One region of the Shigella sp. SIG3 genome, then DNA from elsewhere that is predicted to be linked to it. Evidence: predicted binding sites of a transcription regulator. Region 1 holds the regulator's gene; the other holds the start of a gene.
What was found. The regulator ArgR, encoded in region 1, controls arginine synthesis, uptake and breakdown. The targets are predictions, from matches to a motif close to ANTGAATAAAAATACANT.

Region 1 (9,013 bases):
CGATTGATGACGAAGGTACGCCAGGCCAGTACAACGTGCTGATTGAGAACGGCATTCTGAAAGGCTACATGCAGGATAAACTCAACGCGCGTTTGATGGGGATGACGCCGACTGGCAACGGTCGCCGTGAATCCTACGCCCATCTGCCCATGCCGCGTATGACCAACACCTATATGCTGCCGGGTAAATCGACCCCGCAAGAAATTATTGAATCCGTTGAGTACGGTATCTATGCACCGAACTTTGGTGGCGGTCAGGTGGATATCACCTCCGGCAAATTCGTTTTCTCCACTTCAGAAGCATATCTGATTGAAAACGGTAAAGTAACGAAGCCGGTGAAAGGCGCAACGTTGATTGGTTCCGGTATCGAAACCATGCAGCAGATTTCGATGGTTGGCAACGACCTGAAACTGGATAACGGCGTGGGTGTCTGCGGTAAAGAAGGGCAAAGTTTGCCGGTTGGCGTGGGCCAGCCAACGTTGAAAGTCGATAACCTGACTGTTGGCGGTACTGCGTAATAATTTCATTATTTTCAGAAGGATAATTAATCTTTCTACGTGCACGAACGGTCCCCTCGCTCCTCTGGGGTTAGGGTGAGGGGAACCCGTTGGCACAGGTTTGTAGAACGTAACAGTACAATATGAATTACTTCTCTTTCCCGCGCCCGTGCATCTCCTGAAACAATTTACCGACCTCAACAAAATAATCCGTCAGCGAGTTGATCACGACCTGTACCTTCAGCGGCAGCTTATCTTTTTCGGTATATAACGCATAAACCGGGCGTGGATCTGACTGATAACGCGGCAGCAGGATCTCCAGCTCCCCACGATTGATCTCGTTGATCACCCACATCAGCGGCACGTAGGCGATCCCGGCACCCGCCGTTAGCCAGCGCACCAGCGTCATCGGATCATTAGTCACAAATCTCCCTTGCGGGATCAGGCGAGTCGAGATCCCTTCCGGTGCAATCAGTTCAAATTCATTGTCGGGCCGCACGCTGTATTCAAGCCATGAATGGCTACTTAAATCGGCGGGTTTTTCCGGTATGCCGTATTGTGTGAGATAGCTTTTCGCGGCGCACACCACCATTGGCATCGCGCCAAGACGGCGGGAAAACAGGCTGGAATCCTGCAACGCGCCGACGCGGATCACCACATCCAGACCGTCGGCAATCAGGTCGGGGGCTGGAATTCCGGTAACCAGATTGGCGCTCAAACCTGGGTATTCTTTCAGCATTTTGGCTGTCAGCCCGGCGAGAACATTTTGTGCCATAGTTGAAGAACAGCCAATGCGTAGCGTCCCGATGGGGGTGTTATTGAAGGCATACAGTTGCTCATGAACATCCTGCACTTCATGAAGCATACGACGGCAGCCCTGGTAGTAAATTCTACCGGCTTCGGTCAGGCCAATGCTGCGTGTGCTACGGTTTAACAGCTTTACCTGCAACTCATCTTCCAGTTTTGACACCGTCTGACTGATGGACGAAACGCTCATCTGTAGCTGTCTGGCGGCGGCGGTAAAAGAGCCAAATTCAACTACTTTGGCAAACACCGACATGCGTTTTAGTCGTTCCATTATTCACTCTGACTTAAAAGTGATTTAGATCACATAATATAGATAACAGCATAACAGTTACGCTAATATATTAAATATCAATCTACAGCAATGTTGCTCTCGCCCGGCTTTCCATGCCCTTCTCTGCGGCGACAGATGCTGAAAATAATAACGCCTGCTCTCTCTATACAACCAAGGTCAACATGAGTCTGTTTCCCGTTATCGTGGTGTTTGGGCTGTCCTTCCCACCGATATTTTTTGAATTGCTTTTATCACTGGCGATTTTCTGGCTGGTGCGCCGGGTACTTGTGCCAACAGGTATCTACGACTTTGTCTGGCATCCGGCGTTGTTCAACACCGCGCTCTATTGCTGCTTGTTTTATTTGATATCGCGACTGTTCGTTTGAGGTTGAAGTGAAAACACTAATAAGAAAATTCTCCCGTACGGCCATCACGGTCGTATTAGTCATTCTGGCCTTCATCGCAATTTTTAATGCCTGGGTCTATTACACCGAATCCCCCTGGACGCGTGACGCGCGCTTTAGCGCTGACGTCGTTGCGATCGCGCCGGACGTTTCTGGACTCATTACCCAGGTGAATGTTCATGATAACCAGCTGGTGAAAAAAGGACAGATACTGTTCACCATCGACCAGCCGCGCTATCAAAAGGCGCTTGAGGAAGCGCAAGCCGATGTTGCTTATTATCAGGTACTGGCACAGGAGAAACGCCAGGAGGCCGGACGTCGTAACCGTCTCGGTGTGCAGGCGATGTCTCGCGAAGAGATCGACCAGGCTAACAACGTACTACAAACGGTTCTGCATCAGTTAGCGAAAGCGCAGGCGACCCGCGATCTGGCAAAACTGGATCTTGAACGCACGGTGATCCGAGCGCCAGCAGATGGCTGGGTGACCAACCTCAACGTCTATACCGGTGAGTTTATTACTCGAGGATCAACGGCGGTTGCGCTGGTGAAACAGAACTCCTTCTATGTACTGGCCTATATGGAAGAAACTAAGCTGGAAGGGGTGCGTCCGGGGTATCGTGCAGAGATCACGCCGCTTGGCAGTAACAAAGTGCTGAAAGGGACTGTTGATAGTGTTGCCGCTGGGGTCACCAACGCCAGCAGCACGCGTGACGACAAAGGGATGGCGACCATCGACTCTAACCTTGAATGGGTGCGTTTGGCGCAACGTGTTCCGGTTCGTATTCGTCTCGACAACCAGCAAGAGAACATCTGGCCTGCGGGCACCACTGCTACAGTGGTGGTCACTGGCAAACAAGATCGCGACGAAAGCCAGGATTCGTTCTTCCGTAAAATGGCCCATCGCCTGCGTGAGTTTGGTTAATCACGATGGGTATTTTCTCCATTGCTAACCAACATATTCGCTTTGCGGTAAAACTGGCGACCGCCATTGTACTGGCGCTGTTTGTTGGCTTTCACTTCCAGCTGGAAACGCCACGCTGGGCGGTACTGACAGCGGCGATTGTTGCCGCCGGTCCGGCCTTTGCTGCGGGAGGTGAACCGTATTCTGGCGCTATTCGCTATCGTGGCTTTTTGCGCATCATCGGCACATTTATTGGCTGTATTGCCGGACTGGTGATCATCATTGCGATGATCCGCGCACCATTATTGATGATTCTGGTGTGCTGTATCTGGGCCGGTTTTTGTACCTGGATATCCTCGCTGGTACGAATAGAAAACTCGTACGCGTGGGGGCTGGCCGGTTATACCGCGCTGATCATTGTGATCACCATTCAGCCGGAACCATTGCTTACGCCGCAGTTTGCCGTCGAACGTTGTAGCGAGATCGTTATCGGTATTGTGTGTGCGATTATGGCGGATTTGCTCTTTTCTCCGCGATCGATCAAACAAGAAGTAGATCGAGAGCTGGAAAGTTTGCTGGTCGCGCAATATCAATTAATGCAACTCTGTATCAAGCATGGCGATGGTGAAGTTGTCGATAAAGCCTGGGGCGACCTGGTGCGACGCACCACGGCACTACAAGGCATGCGCAGCAACCTGAATATGGAATCTTCCCGCTGGGCGCGGGCCAATCGACGTTTAAAAGCGATCAATACGCTATCGCTGACGCTGATTACCCAATCCTGCGAAACTTATCTTATTCAGAATACGCGCCCGGAATTGATCACTGATACTTTCCGCGAATTTTTTGACACGCCGGTAGAAACCGCGCAGGACGTCCACAAGCAGCTCAAACGCCTGCGGAGAGTTATCGCCTGGACCGGGGAACGGGAAACGCCTGTCACCATTTATAGCTGGGTCGCGGCGGCAACGCGTTATCAGCTTCTCAAGCGCGGCGTTATCAGTAACACAAAAATCAACGCCACCGAAGAAGAGATCCTGCAAGGCGAACCGGAAGTAAAAGTAGAGTCAGCCGAACGTCATCATGCAATGGTTAACTTCTGGCGAACCACACTTTCCTGCATTCTGGGCACGCTTTTCTGGCTGTGGACGGGCTGGACTTCCGGCAGTGGTGCAATGGTGATGATTGCGGTCGTGACGTCACTGGCAATGCGTTTGCCGAATCCACGCATGGTGGCGATCGACTTTATCTATGGGACGCTGGCCGCGCTGCCGTTAGGGCTGCTCTACTTTTTGGTGATTATCCCTAATACCCAACAGAGCATGTTGCTGCTGTGTATTAGCCTGGCAGTGCTGGGATTCTTCCTCGGTATAGAAGTACAGAAACGGCGACTGGGCTCGATGGGGGCACTGGCCAGCACCATAAATATTATCGTGCTGGATAACCCGATGACTTTCCATTTCAGTCAGTTTCTCGACAGCGCATTAGGGCAAATCGTCGGCTGTGTGCTCGCGTTCACCGTTATTTTGCTGGTGCGGGATAAATCGCGCGACAGGACTGGACGTGTACTGCTTAATCAGTTTGTTTCTGCCGCTGTTTCCGCGATGACTACCAATGTGGCACGTCGTAAAGAGAACCACCTCCCGGCACTTTATCAGCAGCTGTTTTTGCTGATGAATAAGTTCCCAGGGGATTTGCCGAAATTTCGCCTGGCGCTGACGATGATTATCGCGCACCAGCGCCTGCGTGATGCGCCGATCCCGGTTAACGAGGATTTATCGGCGTTTCACCGACAAATGCGCCGCACAGCAGACCATGTGATATCTGCCCGTAGCGATGATAAACGTCGTCGGTACTTTGGCCAGTTGCTGGAAGAACTGGAAATCTACCAGGAAAAGCTACGCATCTGGCAAGCGCCACCGCAGGTGACGGAACCGGTTCATCGGCTGGCGGGGATGCTCCATAAGTATCAACATGCGTTGACCGATAGTTAAGTCAAAACCGACGCCAAAAGCGTCGGTTTTTTCATGGCTATACTTAGCGATGCACGGCAGAACTCGCCGCGAAACGTGACGGTGGCAACAGATGAATATTTATGCCTTTGATTTTAATGAGATTGAGAGTCAGGAGGATTTTTATCGTGACTTTAGCCAAACCCTTGGTCTGGCTAAAGATAAGGTACGCGATCTTGACTCACTATGGGATGTGTTAATGAACGATGTCCTGCCGCTACCACTTGAGATTGAATTTGTTCATCTGGGAGAGAAAACGCGTCGCCGTTTTGGCGCGTTAATATTGCTGTTTGATGAGGCAGAGGAAGAGCTGGAAGGGCATTTGCGTTTTAATGTTCGTCATTAGCGCAAAAAAAAGCCCCCGAACCGGGGGCAATATCGTCGGACAAAACGATGAGGGTTTATTTGTACAGTTCAGCCGTAGCGTGCCAGGTGTCACCGCTACGAGCTTCAGTAATCTGGTAGGCCGTTGCGCCTTTCTCTTCCGCTTTTTTGTTCAGCATTTCACGTATATCCATTGGCGAAGACGCCACACCACTTACGGATACGGTCCCGATTGCTTCACGATTTTGTGCTTGTGCAGCATCAATGGAGTCGGCAGCGAATGCACCGAAAGAGAGAACAGAAAGTACGCTTAATGCAGCTACAGTGGTTTTGATTTTCATGATTTTTACCTCGACATAATCTTTTAGCTGGGCCTTTGTTTCGTGACCCATATCACAAAATCAAGCATACACTAATTATTGAACTAATTAATACCACGCTAACTGTTTCAGTTGATACTAAGTGTTAAAAATGTGAATTTTAATAACAAAAAAGTATAAAAAACACGGTTATTTATTATTAATTATAGTATTTTCAATTAGATAATGAATTTTGCATAATGTGCTTTTTTTACCGTATGTATTCATTTTGTGAATGATGTGTCGCGGTAAAACGCACTATTCGTTAAATGTATCGCAGGAGAAAGAAGGGGAATGAGAGGGATAAGCAACATTTTCCCCGCCGCCAGAAGCGACGGGGCAGAGATTAAAGCTCCTGGTCGAACAGCTCTAAAATCGCTTCGTACAGGTCTTTGACGGTGAAACCGTTAGCAGGGGTGGTAAAGATGGTGTCATCGCCAGCGATGGTGCCCAGAATACCTTCTGCTTTGCCCAGTGAGTCCAGCAGGCGAGCAATTAACTGCGCCGCGCCAGGGCTGGTATGAATCACGACAACTGCATCGTTGTAGTCGATATCCAGCACCAGATTCTTCAATGGACTGGAGGTGGTTGGTACACCCAGTTCAGCTGGCAGGCAGTAAACCATTTCCATTTTGGCATTGCGTGTACGTACAGCACCAAACTTGGTCAACATCCGCGAGACTTTAGACTGATTAATATTGTCAAAGCCTTGCTCCTGCAACGCGGCGACGATTTCGCCCTGGGAGCTAAATTTCTCTTCTTTAAGTAATGCTTTAAATGCTTTAACTAGTTCTTCTTGCTTAGCCGAGCTTCGCATAAGTCACCCGATATGGTGGTTGATACAACATTATTGTGCATACAGATGAATTTTTATGCAAACAGTCAGCCCTGAAGAAGGCTGAAATAATGTTATGAAAGAGCGGGATTTTATCAAATTTCGTTATTGAGAAACATGCCTGCGTCACGGCATGCAAATTCTGTTTAAAAGTAAATTAATTGTTATCAAATTGATGTTGTTTTGGCTGAACGGTAGGGTATATTGTCACCACCTGTTGGAATGTTGCGCTAATGCATAAGCGACTGTTAATTACGTAAGTTAGGTTCCTGATTACGGCAATTAAATGCATAAACGCTAAACTTGCGTGACTACACATTCTTGAGATGTGGTCATTGTAAACGGCAATTTTGTGGATTAAGGTCGCGGCAGCGGAGCAACATATCTTAGTTTATCAATATAATAAGGAGTTTAGGATGAAAGTCGCAGTCCTCGGCGCTGCTGGCGGTATTGGCCAGGCGCTTGCACTACTGTTAAAAACCCAACTGCCTTCAGGTTCAGAACTCTCTCTGTATGATATCGCTCCAGTGACTCCCGGTGTGGCCGTCGATCTGAGCCATATCCCTACTGCTGTGAAAATCAAAGGTTTTTCTGGTGAAGATGCGACTCCGGCGCTGGAAGGCGCAGATGTCGTTCTTATCTCTGCAGGCGTAGCGCGTAAACCGGGTATGGATCGTTCCGACCTGTTTAACGTTAACGCCGGCATCGTGAAAAACCTGGTACAGCAAGTTGCGAAAAACTGCCCGAAAGCGTGCATTGGTATTATCACTAACCCGGTTAACACCACAGTTGCAATTGCTGCTGAAGTGCTGAAAAAAGCCGGTGTTTATGACAAAAACAAACTGTTCGGCGTTACCACGCTGGATATCATTCGTTCCAACACCTTTGTTGCGGAACTGAAAGGCAAACAGCCAGGCGAAGTTGAAGTGCCGGTTATTGGCGGTCACTCTGGTGTTACCATTCTGCCGCTGCTGTCACAGGTTCCTGGCGTTAGTTTTACCGAGCAGGAAGTGGCTGATCTGACCAAACGTATCCAGAACGCGGGTACTGAGGTGGTTGAAGCGAAAGCCGGTGGCGGGTCTGCAACCCTGTCTATGGGCCAGGCAGCTGCACGTTTTGGTCTGTCTCTGGTTCGTGCACTGCAGGGCGAACAAGGCGTTGTCGAATGTGCCTACGTTGAAGGCGACGGTCAGTACGCCCGTTTCTTCTCTCAACCGCTGCTGCTGGGTAAAAACGGCGTGGAAGAGCGTAAATCTATCGGTACCCTGAGCGCATTTGAACAGAACGCGCTGGAAGGTATGCTGGATACGCTCAAGAAAGATATCGCCCTGGGCGAAGAGTTCGTTAATAAGTAATTGATTAGCGAATAATAAAAAACCGGAGCACAGACTCCGGTTTTTGTTTTGAGCACTCGACTTAATTGGTTGCCGGATATTCCTGAATGGTGACCTGCAGCGTTAACTGCTTATCATCACGCATCACTACAACCGGGATCACCGAACCAGGGCGAATTTCCGCCACCTGATCCATCGTCTCCAGAGCAGAGATGGCCGGTTTGTTATCCACCGAAATAATCAGATCGTTGACCTGAATACCCGCATTCGCCGCTGGGCCGTCAGGTGACACTTCATTAACCACGATCCCTTGCAGTTGATCTATACCACCGCTCTGCGCGTGCAGTGGTGCGATCTCGCGTCCGCCGATACCAATGTAGCCGCGGATCACGCGACCATCGCGGATCAGCTTATCCATAATTTTGGTTGCTAACTGGAAAGGAATCGCAAAGCCGATACCTTCCGGCGTTTCGCCATCGTTACTCTTATCAAACGACAGCGTGTTAATGCCCATCAGTTCTCCCAGCGAGTTCACCAGCGCGCCGCCAGAGTTACCGTGGTTAATGGAAGCATCGGTTTGTAGGAAGTTTTGCCGCCCGGTCGGGTTCAGACCGATTCGACCCGTGGCACTAATAATCCCTTGGGTAATGGTCTGCCCGAGGTTGTACGGGTTACCGATCGCCAGTACTACGTCGCCAATGTGCGGTACGCGACGTGCATTAATTGGAATGGTAGGTAAACCGCCAGTGGCATTAATTTTAAGTACCGCCAGATCGGTTAGAGAGTCAGATCCCACCAGCAATGCTTCAAATACACGTCCATCCTGTAAGGCGACGATGATCTGATCGGCGTCGTTGATGACGTGTTTATTGGTGATGATATAACCGCGTTGATCCATGATTACACCGGATCCCAGGGTGCGGATCTCAAGCTGGTTGTGAGAGTTGGTGTTCAAACCACGGTTGTAAACGTTAACCACCGCTGGCGCGGCGCGGCGAACCGCCAGATTATAGCTGGCAGGCGTCTCATCGGTACTGTCAAATTGCGGAGTGGAAAGCGGGTTAAGGCTGCGCAGCGAAGGCATGGCAACCAGCAGAATAGCGCCGACAATTAATCCAATCGCAACGGAACGTAAGAGCTTCACAAACATGATGGAGGCGTCATTAAAAAAGGGAACGGCAGCAGCATACCACGAGTTAACCGGACATCACACGTCAGCCTGATGCCCGGTTTACGACATTAACGCATCAGCAGATAGATGCTTTCATT
Region 2 (9,013 bases), on a different contig from region 1:
CAGCCAGCCTGCTAACTGTTCACGGTCGATTTCATAGGCCGTTCCCGCCAGCGCGCCACAGCCTAATGGGCTGACATCCAGACGCTTAAGCGCATCCTGCAAACGGCTTTCATCACGCGCCAGCATCTCAACATAGGCCAGGCACCAGTGCGCGAACGTCACCGGCTGGGCGCGTTGCAGGTGAGTGTAACCTGGCATTACCGCGTCCTGATTGTTTTGTGCGGTTTCCACCAGCGCCGATTGCAGCTGCCGGTTAGCCGTCAGTAACTCGCTAACGGTATCTTTGCACCACAGTTTCAGGTCAGTCGCTACCTGATCATTACGGCTACGCCCGGTATGCAGCTTTTTGCCTAACTGGCCCACTTTGTCGATCAGTTTGCCTTCCACCCAGCTATGGATATCTTCGGCGTCGCTTTCAAGGATTTGTTGTGGCCTGGCGCGAACATCTTCCAGCAACACGTTCAGCGCCTCTTCCAGTTGCGCCTGCTCTTCTGCGGTTAACACGCCGACCGTTACCAAGGCTTTGGACCAGGCCACAGAGCCAACAATATCCTGCTCCGCCAGACGGTAATCAAAGCGCAGTGAGTCGTTGAATTGTTTGAACCGTTGATCTGCTGCCTGGGTAAAACGCCCGCCCCAAAGTGCCATAACTCTGTTTCCTTATTTTGAAATTCAATGCCGGAAAGCTGCTCCTCCGGCTAACAAAACTTAAGCTAAAATCCGCGTACCCATCGGCATACCGTTAAACAGTGCCGGAAGCTGCTCCGCATAACGCCAAGAAGCGATATCTACCGGACGGCCCAGCGTGCGGGCCGCATCCAGCGCCGCGTTCACTTTCACTATCATGCCGTCAGTAATAATGCCCTGCTCAATCAGTTGTTCTGCTTTCGCGGCGGTCATTTCGGCAATGCGTTGCCCTTTGCCGTCGAGAATGCCGCTGACGTCGGAGAGCAAAATCAGATCCGCGCCCAGCGTTGCCGCCAGCGCCGTTGCCGCCTGGTCGGCATTGACGTTCATCAGTTGCCCTTCGTCTGTTACGCCAATGGAGCTGACCACCGGCAGATAACCGTTCTCCAGCAAGGAGTTGATAAGCTTAGGCGAACCTGGCTGCGCCAGTCCAACATGACCTAACTCTTCATCAAGCTGGGTCACTTTGACGCTGTCGCCGTCACCGAGAAACAAACCTACGGCCGCAATCTGATGTTTCTTCGCCCATGCCAACAGGGTTTTATTTGCCGTTCCCGCCAGTGCTCCGGTGATAATGTCTATCTGATCAGCAGGCGTCACCCGCAGGCCGTTTTTCTTTTTCACCGGCAGATTCAGCCCTTTCATCAGCTCATCCACCACGCAACCGCCGCCGTGCACAATCACCAGCGGACGCTGATGTGACTCACGATAATTCACCAATGCGCTAAACAGACGTTCCAGCGCCTCTTCACTATCCAGCAGTACGCCGCCCAGTTTGATAATTAATGGATTCATCATTGCACCCTTAAATAAGAGACTGCGTTTCCGCATAGCCGAAACGAATATTGGCGCACTGTACCGCTTGTGCCGCCGCGCCTTTCAGTAAGTTGTCTTCGGTCGCCACAATAATCAGATGCTCGCCCTGAACGGCAAACCCGATATCGCAAAATGGCAGCCCAACGACATTTTTCAGCGCCGGAACGCCTTTGTCATACAGCCGCACCAGCGGTTTATGGGCATACGCCTGCTGTAACGCTTGCGCGACTTGCGCCTGGGTCACACCCGATTTCAGGCGGCAGGTAATGGTTTCGAGAATGCCGCGCGGGAAATTGCCCAGATGTGGGGTGAAGATAACGTCAGCACCGAGGTGTGTGGCGATCTCTGGTTGATGGCGATGAGTAAAGACGCCATACGGTTGCAGGCTAACTTCACAAAAACTATTTGAAATCGCTGCCTTACGTCCTGCACCGCTCACGCCGCTGGTGGCGTTGATCACCGGCCACTGATTGAGGTCAAGAAGATCGGCATCAATCAACGGTTTCAGCGCCAGCTGTGCCGCCGTCGGATAACAGCCTGGCACCGCAATCAAATTCGCTTCTTTTAATTTATTACCGCACCACTCCGCCAGACCGTAGGCTGCCTGTTCCAGCAGTTCCGGGTATTGATGGGTAAAGCCGTAATATTTTTCATAGAAGGTGGCGTCGTTAACACGAAACGCGCCGGAAAGGTCGAACACCACGCAGCCCGCTTCAAGAAACTGCGGCGCTAAATCGTGGCTAACTTCATGGGCGGTGGCGAGAAACACTACGTCCACCCCTGGGCTAAACTCGCTGATATCCGACATCGGCTGCAACGGCAGCTCAACGATGCCTTTTAGCTGCGGATGCAAATCGGAGATTAACTTTCCCGCATCATTGCTTTGCGCTGAAACAGTCAAAGCGGTTATGTTCATATGCGGATGGCGATTTACATAGGTCACTAGCTCTGCGCCAGCGTAGCCGCTGGCACCCACAATCAGCGTATTCAACATCGGGGCTATTCACCTTCTTATGTCTGGTTGCCAGGTTAAACGTAAAACATTCACCTTACGGCTGGTGGGTTTTATTACGCTCAACGTTAGTGTATTTTTATTCATAAATACTGCATGAATATTGATACTATCATGACCAGAGGTGTGTCAACAATGAAAAACAAATTACCGCCATTTATCGAGATTTACCGCGCTCTGATTGCCACACCTTCAATAAGCGCTACGGAAGAGGCACTCGATCAAAGCAATGCAGATTTAATCACTCTGCTGGCGGACTGGTTTAAAGATTTGGGCTTCAATGTGGAAGTGCAGCCTGTTCCAGGAACTCGCAACAAATTTAATATGCTGGCCAGTTACGGACAGGGGGCTGGCGGCTTGTTGCTGGCGGGGCATACCGATACGGTGCCATTTGATGACGGTCGCTGGACGCGCGATCCGTTTACACTGACGGAGCATGACGGCAAGCTTTACGGCTTAGGCACCGCCGACATGAAAGGCTTTTTTGCGTTTATCCTTGATGCGCTACGCGATGTCGACGTCACGAAACTGAAAAAACCGCTCTACATTCTGGCGACTGCTGATGAAGAAACCAGTATGGCCGGAGCGCGTTATTTTGCCGAAACTACCGCCCTGCGCCCGGATTGCGCCATCATTGGCGAACCGACGTCACTACAACCGGTACGCGCACATAAAGGTCATATCTCTAACGCCATCCGTATTCAGGGCCAGTCGGGGCACTCCAGCGATCCAGCACGCGGAGTTAACGCTATCGAACTAATGCACGACGCCATCGGGCATATTTTGCAATTGCGCGATAACCTGAAAGAACGTTATCACTACGAAGCATTTACCGTGCCATACCCTACGCTCAACCTCGGGCATATTCACGGTGGCGACGCTTCTAACCGTATTTGCGCTTGCTGTGAGTTGCATATGGATATTCGTCCGCAGCCTGGCATGACACTCAATGAACTTAATGGTTTGCTCAACGATGCATTGGCTCCGGTGAGCGAACGCTGGCCGGGTCGTCTGACGGTCGACGAGCTGCATCCGCCGATCCCTGGCTATGAATGCCCACCGAATCATCAACTGGTTGAAGTGGTTGAGAAATTGCTCGGAGCAAAAACCGAAGTGGTGAATTACTGTACCGAAGCGCCGTTTATTCAAACGTTATGCCCGACGCTGGTGCTCGGTCCGGGTTCCATCAATCAAGCTCATCAGCCTGATGAATATCTGGAGACGCGGTTTATTAAACCCACCCGTGAGTTGATTATCCAGGTAATTCACCATTTTTGCTGGCATTAAAACGTAGGCCGGATAAGGCGCTCGCGCCGCATCCGGCACCGTTGCCAAACTCCGGTGCCGCAATAATGTCGGATGCGATGCTTGCGCATCTTATCCGACCTACACCTTTGGTGTTATGTATGGCGATTTTTTAACATTTCCATAAGTTACGCTTATTTAAAGCGTCGTGAATTTAATGGCGTAAATTCCTGCTATTTATTCGTTTGCTGAAGCGATTTCGCAGCATTTGACGTCACCGCTTTTACGTGGCTTTATAAAAGACGACGAAAAGCAAAGCCCGAGCATATTCGCGCCAATGCGACGTGAAGGATACAGGGCTATCAAACGATAAGATGGGGTGTCTGGGGTAATATGAACGAACAATATTCCGCATTGCGTAGTAATGTCAGTATGCTCGGCAAAGTGCTGGGAGAAACCATCAAGGATGCGTTGGGAGAACACATTCTTGAACGCGTAGAAACTATCCGTAAGTTGTCGAAATCTTCACGCGCTGGCAATGATGCTAACCGCCAGGAGTTGCTCACCACCTTACAAAATTTGTCGAACGACGAGCTGCTGCCCGTTGCGCGTGCGTTTAGTCAGTTCCTGAACCTGGCCAACACCGCCGAGCAATACCACAGCATTTCGCCGAAAGGCGAAGCTGCCAGCAACCCGGAAGTGATCGCCCGCACCCTGCGTAAACTGAAAAACCAGCCGGAACTGAGCGAAGACACCATCAAAAAAGCAGTGGAATCGCTGTCGCTGGAACTGGTCCTCACGGCTCACCCAACCGAAATTACCCGTCGTACACTGATCCACAAAATGGTGGAAGTGAACGCCTGTTTAAAACAGCTCGATAACAAAGATATCGCTGACTACGAACACAACCAGCTGATGCGTCGCCTGCACCAGTTGATCGCCCAGTCATGGCATACCGATGAAATCCGTAAGCTGCGTCCAAGCCCGGTAGATGAAGCCAAATGGGGCTTTGCCGTAGTAGAAAACAGCCTGTGGCAAGGCGTACCGAATTACCTGCGCGAACTGAACGAACAACTGGAAGAGAATCTCGACTACAAACTGCCCGTCGAATTTGTTCCGGTACGTTTTACCTCGTGGATGGGCGGTGACCGCGACGGCAACCCGAACGTCACTGCCGATATCACCCGCCACGTCCTGCTGCTCAGCCGCTGGAAAGCCACCGATCTGTTCCTGAAAGATATTCAGGTTCTGGTTTCTGAACTGTCGATGGTTGAAGCGACCCCTGAACTGCTGGCGCTGGTTGGCGAAGAAGGTGCCGCAGAACCGTATCGCTATCTGATGAAAAACCTGCGTTCTCGCCTGATGGCGACACAGGCATGGCTGGAAGCGCGCCTGAAAGGCGAAGAACTGCCAAAACCAGAAGGGCTGCTGACACAAAACGAAGAACTGTGGGAACCGCTCTACGCTTGCTACCAGTCACTTCAGGCGTGTGGCATGGGTATTATCGCCAACGGCGATCTGCTCGACACCCTGCGCCGCGTGAAATGTTTCGGCGTACCGCTGGTCCGTATTGATATCCGTCAGGAGAGCACCCGCCATACCGAAGCGCTGGGCGAGCTGACCCGCTACCTCGGTATCGGCGACTACGAAAGCTGGTCAGAGGCCGACAAACAGGCGTTCCTGATCCGCGAACTGAACTCCAAACGTCCGCTTCTGCCGCGCAACTGGCAACCAAGCGCCGAAACGCGCGAAGTGCTCGATACCTGCCAGGTGATTGCCGAAGCGCCGCAAGGCTCCATTGCCGCCTACGTGATCTCGATGGCGAAAACGCCGTCCGACGTACTGGCTGTCCACCTGCTGCTGAAAGAAGCGGGTATCGGGTTTGCGATGCCGGTTGCTCCGCTGTTTGAAACCCTCGATGACCTGAACAACGCCAACGATGTCATGACCCAGCTGCTCAATATCGACTGGTATCGCGGCCTGATTCAGGGCAAACAGATGGTGATGATTGGCTATTCCGACTCAGCAAAAGATGCGGGCGTGATGGCAGCTTCCTGGGCGCAATATCAGGCACAGGATGCATTAATCAAAACCTGCGAAAAAGCGGGTATTGAGCTGACGTTGTTCCACGGTCGCGGCGGTTCCATTGGTCGCGGCGGCGCACCTGCCCATGCGGCGCTGCTGTCACAACCGCCAGGAAGCCTGAAAGGTGGCCTGCGCGTGACTGAACAGGGCGAGATGATCCGCTTTAAATATGGTCTGCCAGAAATCACCGTCAGCAGCCTGTCGCTTTACACCGGGGCGATTCTGGAAGCCAACCTGCTGCCACCACCTGAGCCGAAAGAGAGCTGGCGTCGCATTATGGATGAACTGTCAGTCATCTCCTGCGATCTCTACCGTGGCTACGTACGTGAAAACAAAGATTTTGTGCCTTACTTCCGCTCCGCTACGCCGGAACAAGAATTGGGCAAACTGCCGTTGGGTTCACGTCCGGCGAAACGTCGCCCAACCGGCGGCGTCGAGTCGCTGCGCGCCATACCGTGGATTTTTGCCTGGACGCAAAACCGCCTGATGCTCCCCGCCTGGCTGGGTGCAGGTACGGCGCTGCAAAAAGTGGTCGAAGATGGCAAACAGAGCGAGCTGGAAGCCATGTGCCGCGATTGGCCATTCTTCTCGACGCGTCTCGGCATGCTGGAGATGGTCTTCGCCAAAGCAGACCTGTGGTTGGCGGAATACTATGATCAACGTCTGGTAGACAAAGCACTGTGGCCGTTAGGTAAAGAGTTACGCAACCTGCAAGAAGAAGACATCAAAGTGGTGCTGGCGATTGCCAACGATTCCCATCTGATGGCCGATCTGCCGTGGATTGCAGAGTCTATTCAGCTACGGAATATTTACACCGACCCGCTGAACGTATTGCAGGCCGAGTTGCTGCACCGCTCCCGCCAGGCAGAAAAAGAAGGCCAGGAACCGGATCCTCGCGTCGAACAAGCGTTAATGGTCACTATTGCCGGGATTGCGGCAGGTATGCGTAATACCGGCTAATCTTCCTCTTCTGCAAACCCTCGTGCTTTTGCGCGAGGGTTTTCTGAAATACTTCTGTTCTAACACCCTCGTTTTCAATATATTTCTGTCTGCATTTTATTCAAATTCTGAATATACCTTCAGATATCCTTAAGGAATTGTCGTTACATTCGGCGATATTTTTTTCAAGACAGGTTCTTACTATGCATTCCACAGAAGTCCAGGCTAAACCCCTTTCTAGCTGGAAAGCCCTGGGTTGGGCACTGCTCTACTTTTGGTTTTTCTCTACTCTGCTACAGGCCATTATTTACATCAGTGGTTATAGTGGCACCAACGGCATTCGCGACTCGCTGTTATTCAGCTCGCTGTGGTTGATCCCGGTATTCCTCTTTCCGAAGCGGATTAAAATTATTGCCGCAGTGATCGGCGTGGTGCTATGGACGGCCTCTCTGGCGGCGCTGTGCTACTACGTCATCTACGGGCAGGAGTTCTCGCAGAGCGTTCTGTTTGTGATGTTCGAAACCAACACCAACGAAGCCAGCGAGTATTTAAGCCAGTATTTCAGCCTGAAAATTGTGCTTATCGCGCTGGCCTATACGGCGGTGGCAGTTCTGCTGTGGACACGCCTGCGCCCGGTCTATATTCCAAAGCCGTGGCGTTATGTTGTCTCTTTTGCCCTGCTTTATGGCTTGATTCTGCATCCGATCGCCATGAATACGTTTATCAAAAACAAGCCGTTTGAGAAAACGTTGGATAACCTAGCCTCGCGTATGGAGCCTGCCGCACCGTGGCAATTCCTGACCGGCTATTATCAGTATCGTCAGCAACTAAACTCGCTAACAAAGTTACTGAATGAAAATAATGCCTTGCCGCCACTGGCTAATTTCAAAGATGAATCGGGTAACGAACCGCGCACTTTAGTGCTGGTGATTGGCGAGTCGACCCAGCGCGGACGCATGAGTCTGTACGGTTATCCGCGTGAAACCACGCCGGAGCTGGATGCGCTGCATAAAACCGATCCGAATCTGACCGTGTTTAATAACGTAGTTACGTCTCGTCCGTACACCATTGAAATCCTGCAACAGGCGCTGACCTTTGCCAATGAAAAGAACCCGGATCTGTATCTGACGCAGCCGTCGCTGATGAACATGATGAAACAGGCGGGTTATAAAACCTTCTGGATCACCAACCAGCAGACGATGACCGCCCGCAATACCATGCTGACGGTATTTTCGCGCCAGACCGACAAGCAGTACTACATGAACCAGCAACGTACGCAGAGTGCGCGTGAATACGACACCAACGTGCTGAAGCCGTTCCAGGATGTGCTGAATGACCCTGCGCCGAAGAAACTGATCATCGTTCATCTGCTGGGTACGCATATCAAATACAAATACCGCTACCCGGAAAATCAGGGCAAGTTTGATGGCAATACCGATCATGTTCCTCCAGGATTAAGCGCAGAAGAGCTGGAATCATATAACGATTATGACAACGCTAACCTGTATAACGATCATGTGGTTGCCAGCCTGATTAAAGACTTTAAAGCGGCAGACCCGAACGGATTCCTGGTTTACTTCTCTGACCACGGTGAAGAGGTTTACGACACGCCGCCGCACAAAACTCAGGGGCGTAACGAAGACAACCCGACGCGCCACATGTACACCATTCCGTTCCTGCTGTGGACGTCGGAAAAATGGCAAGCGACTCATCCCCGTGATTTCTCACAGGATGTCGATCGTAAATACAGCCTGGCGGAACTGATCCACACCTGGTCAGATTTGGCGGGCTTATCTTACGACGGTTACGATCCAACCCGTTCAGTGGTGAATCCGCAGTTCAAAGAAACTACCCGCTGGATTGGTAACCCGTACAAGAAAAACGCGCTGATCGATTACGACACTCTGCCGTATGGCGATCAGGTGGGTAATCAGTAGATGACCTTTGTATAGCGTCTGGCGCTATTTGCCGGATGCGATACTGCCGCAATGTTTACATCGAACTCCCCTCAGGCCACACTTTTCAGGTGGCCTTTTTTAATAATGCCAGTTACTGTTTTCCCGTCTACATACCTAAGGGAATAACATGTATCACGACGTCAGCTATTTGCTCTCCCGCCTGATCAACGGCCCGCTGTCCCTGCGCCAGATTTACTTTGCCAGCAGTAACGGCCCGGTGCCCGATCTTGCGTATCAGGTCGATTTTCCACGGCTGGAAATTGTGCTGGAA

Region 2: a site for ArgR is predicted at 2,586-2,603, ahead of argC (N-acetyl-gamma-glutamyl-phosphate reductase). Genes of this name have one in related genera too.

The regions. Positions count from the first base shown of each region.
Region 1 is NZ_JBQZXE010000022.1:21,423-30,435, forward strand. It holds gene tldD (metalloprotease TldD) at 1-518, shown strand, start outside; gene aaeR (HTH-type transcriptional activator AaeR) at 646-1,575, opposite strand; gene aaeX (p-hydroxybenzoic acid efflux pump operon protein AaeX) at 1,758-1,961, shown strand; gene aaeA (p-hydroxybenzoic acid efflux pump subunit AaeA) at 1,969-2,901, shown strand; gene aaeB (p-hydroxybenzoic acid efflux pump subunit AaeB) at 2,907-4,874, shown strand; gene ACUU1I_RS06770 (barstar family protein) at 4,966-5,238, shown strand; gene yhcN (peroxide/acid stress response protein YhcN) at 5,294-5,557, opposite strand; gene argR (transcriptional regulator ArgR) at 5,922-6,392, opposite strand; gene mdh (malate dehydrogenase) at 6,827-7,765, shown strand; gene degS (outer membrane-stress sensor serine endopeptidase DegS) at 7,827-8,894, opposite strand; gene degQ (serine endoprotease DegQ) at 8,984-9,013, opposite strand, start outside.
Region 2 is NZ_JBQZXE010000019.1:844-9,856, forward strand. It holds gene argH (argininosuccinate lyase) at 1-648, opposite strand, end outside; gene argB (acetylglutamate kinase) at 709-1,485, opposite strand; gene argC (N-acetyl-gamma-glutamyl-phosphate reductase) at 1,493-2,497, opposite strand; gene argE (acetylornithine deacetylase) at 2,651-3,802, shown strand; gene ppc (phosphoenolpyruvate carboxylase) at 4,154-6,805, shown strand; gene ACUU1I_RS06120 (phosphoethanolamine transferase CptA) at 6,988-8,721, shown strand; gene ACUU1I_RS06125 (helix-turn-helix transcriptional regulator) at 8,870-9,013, shown strand, end outside.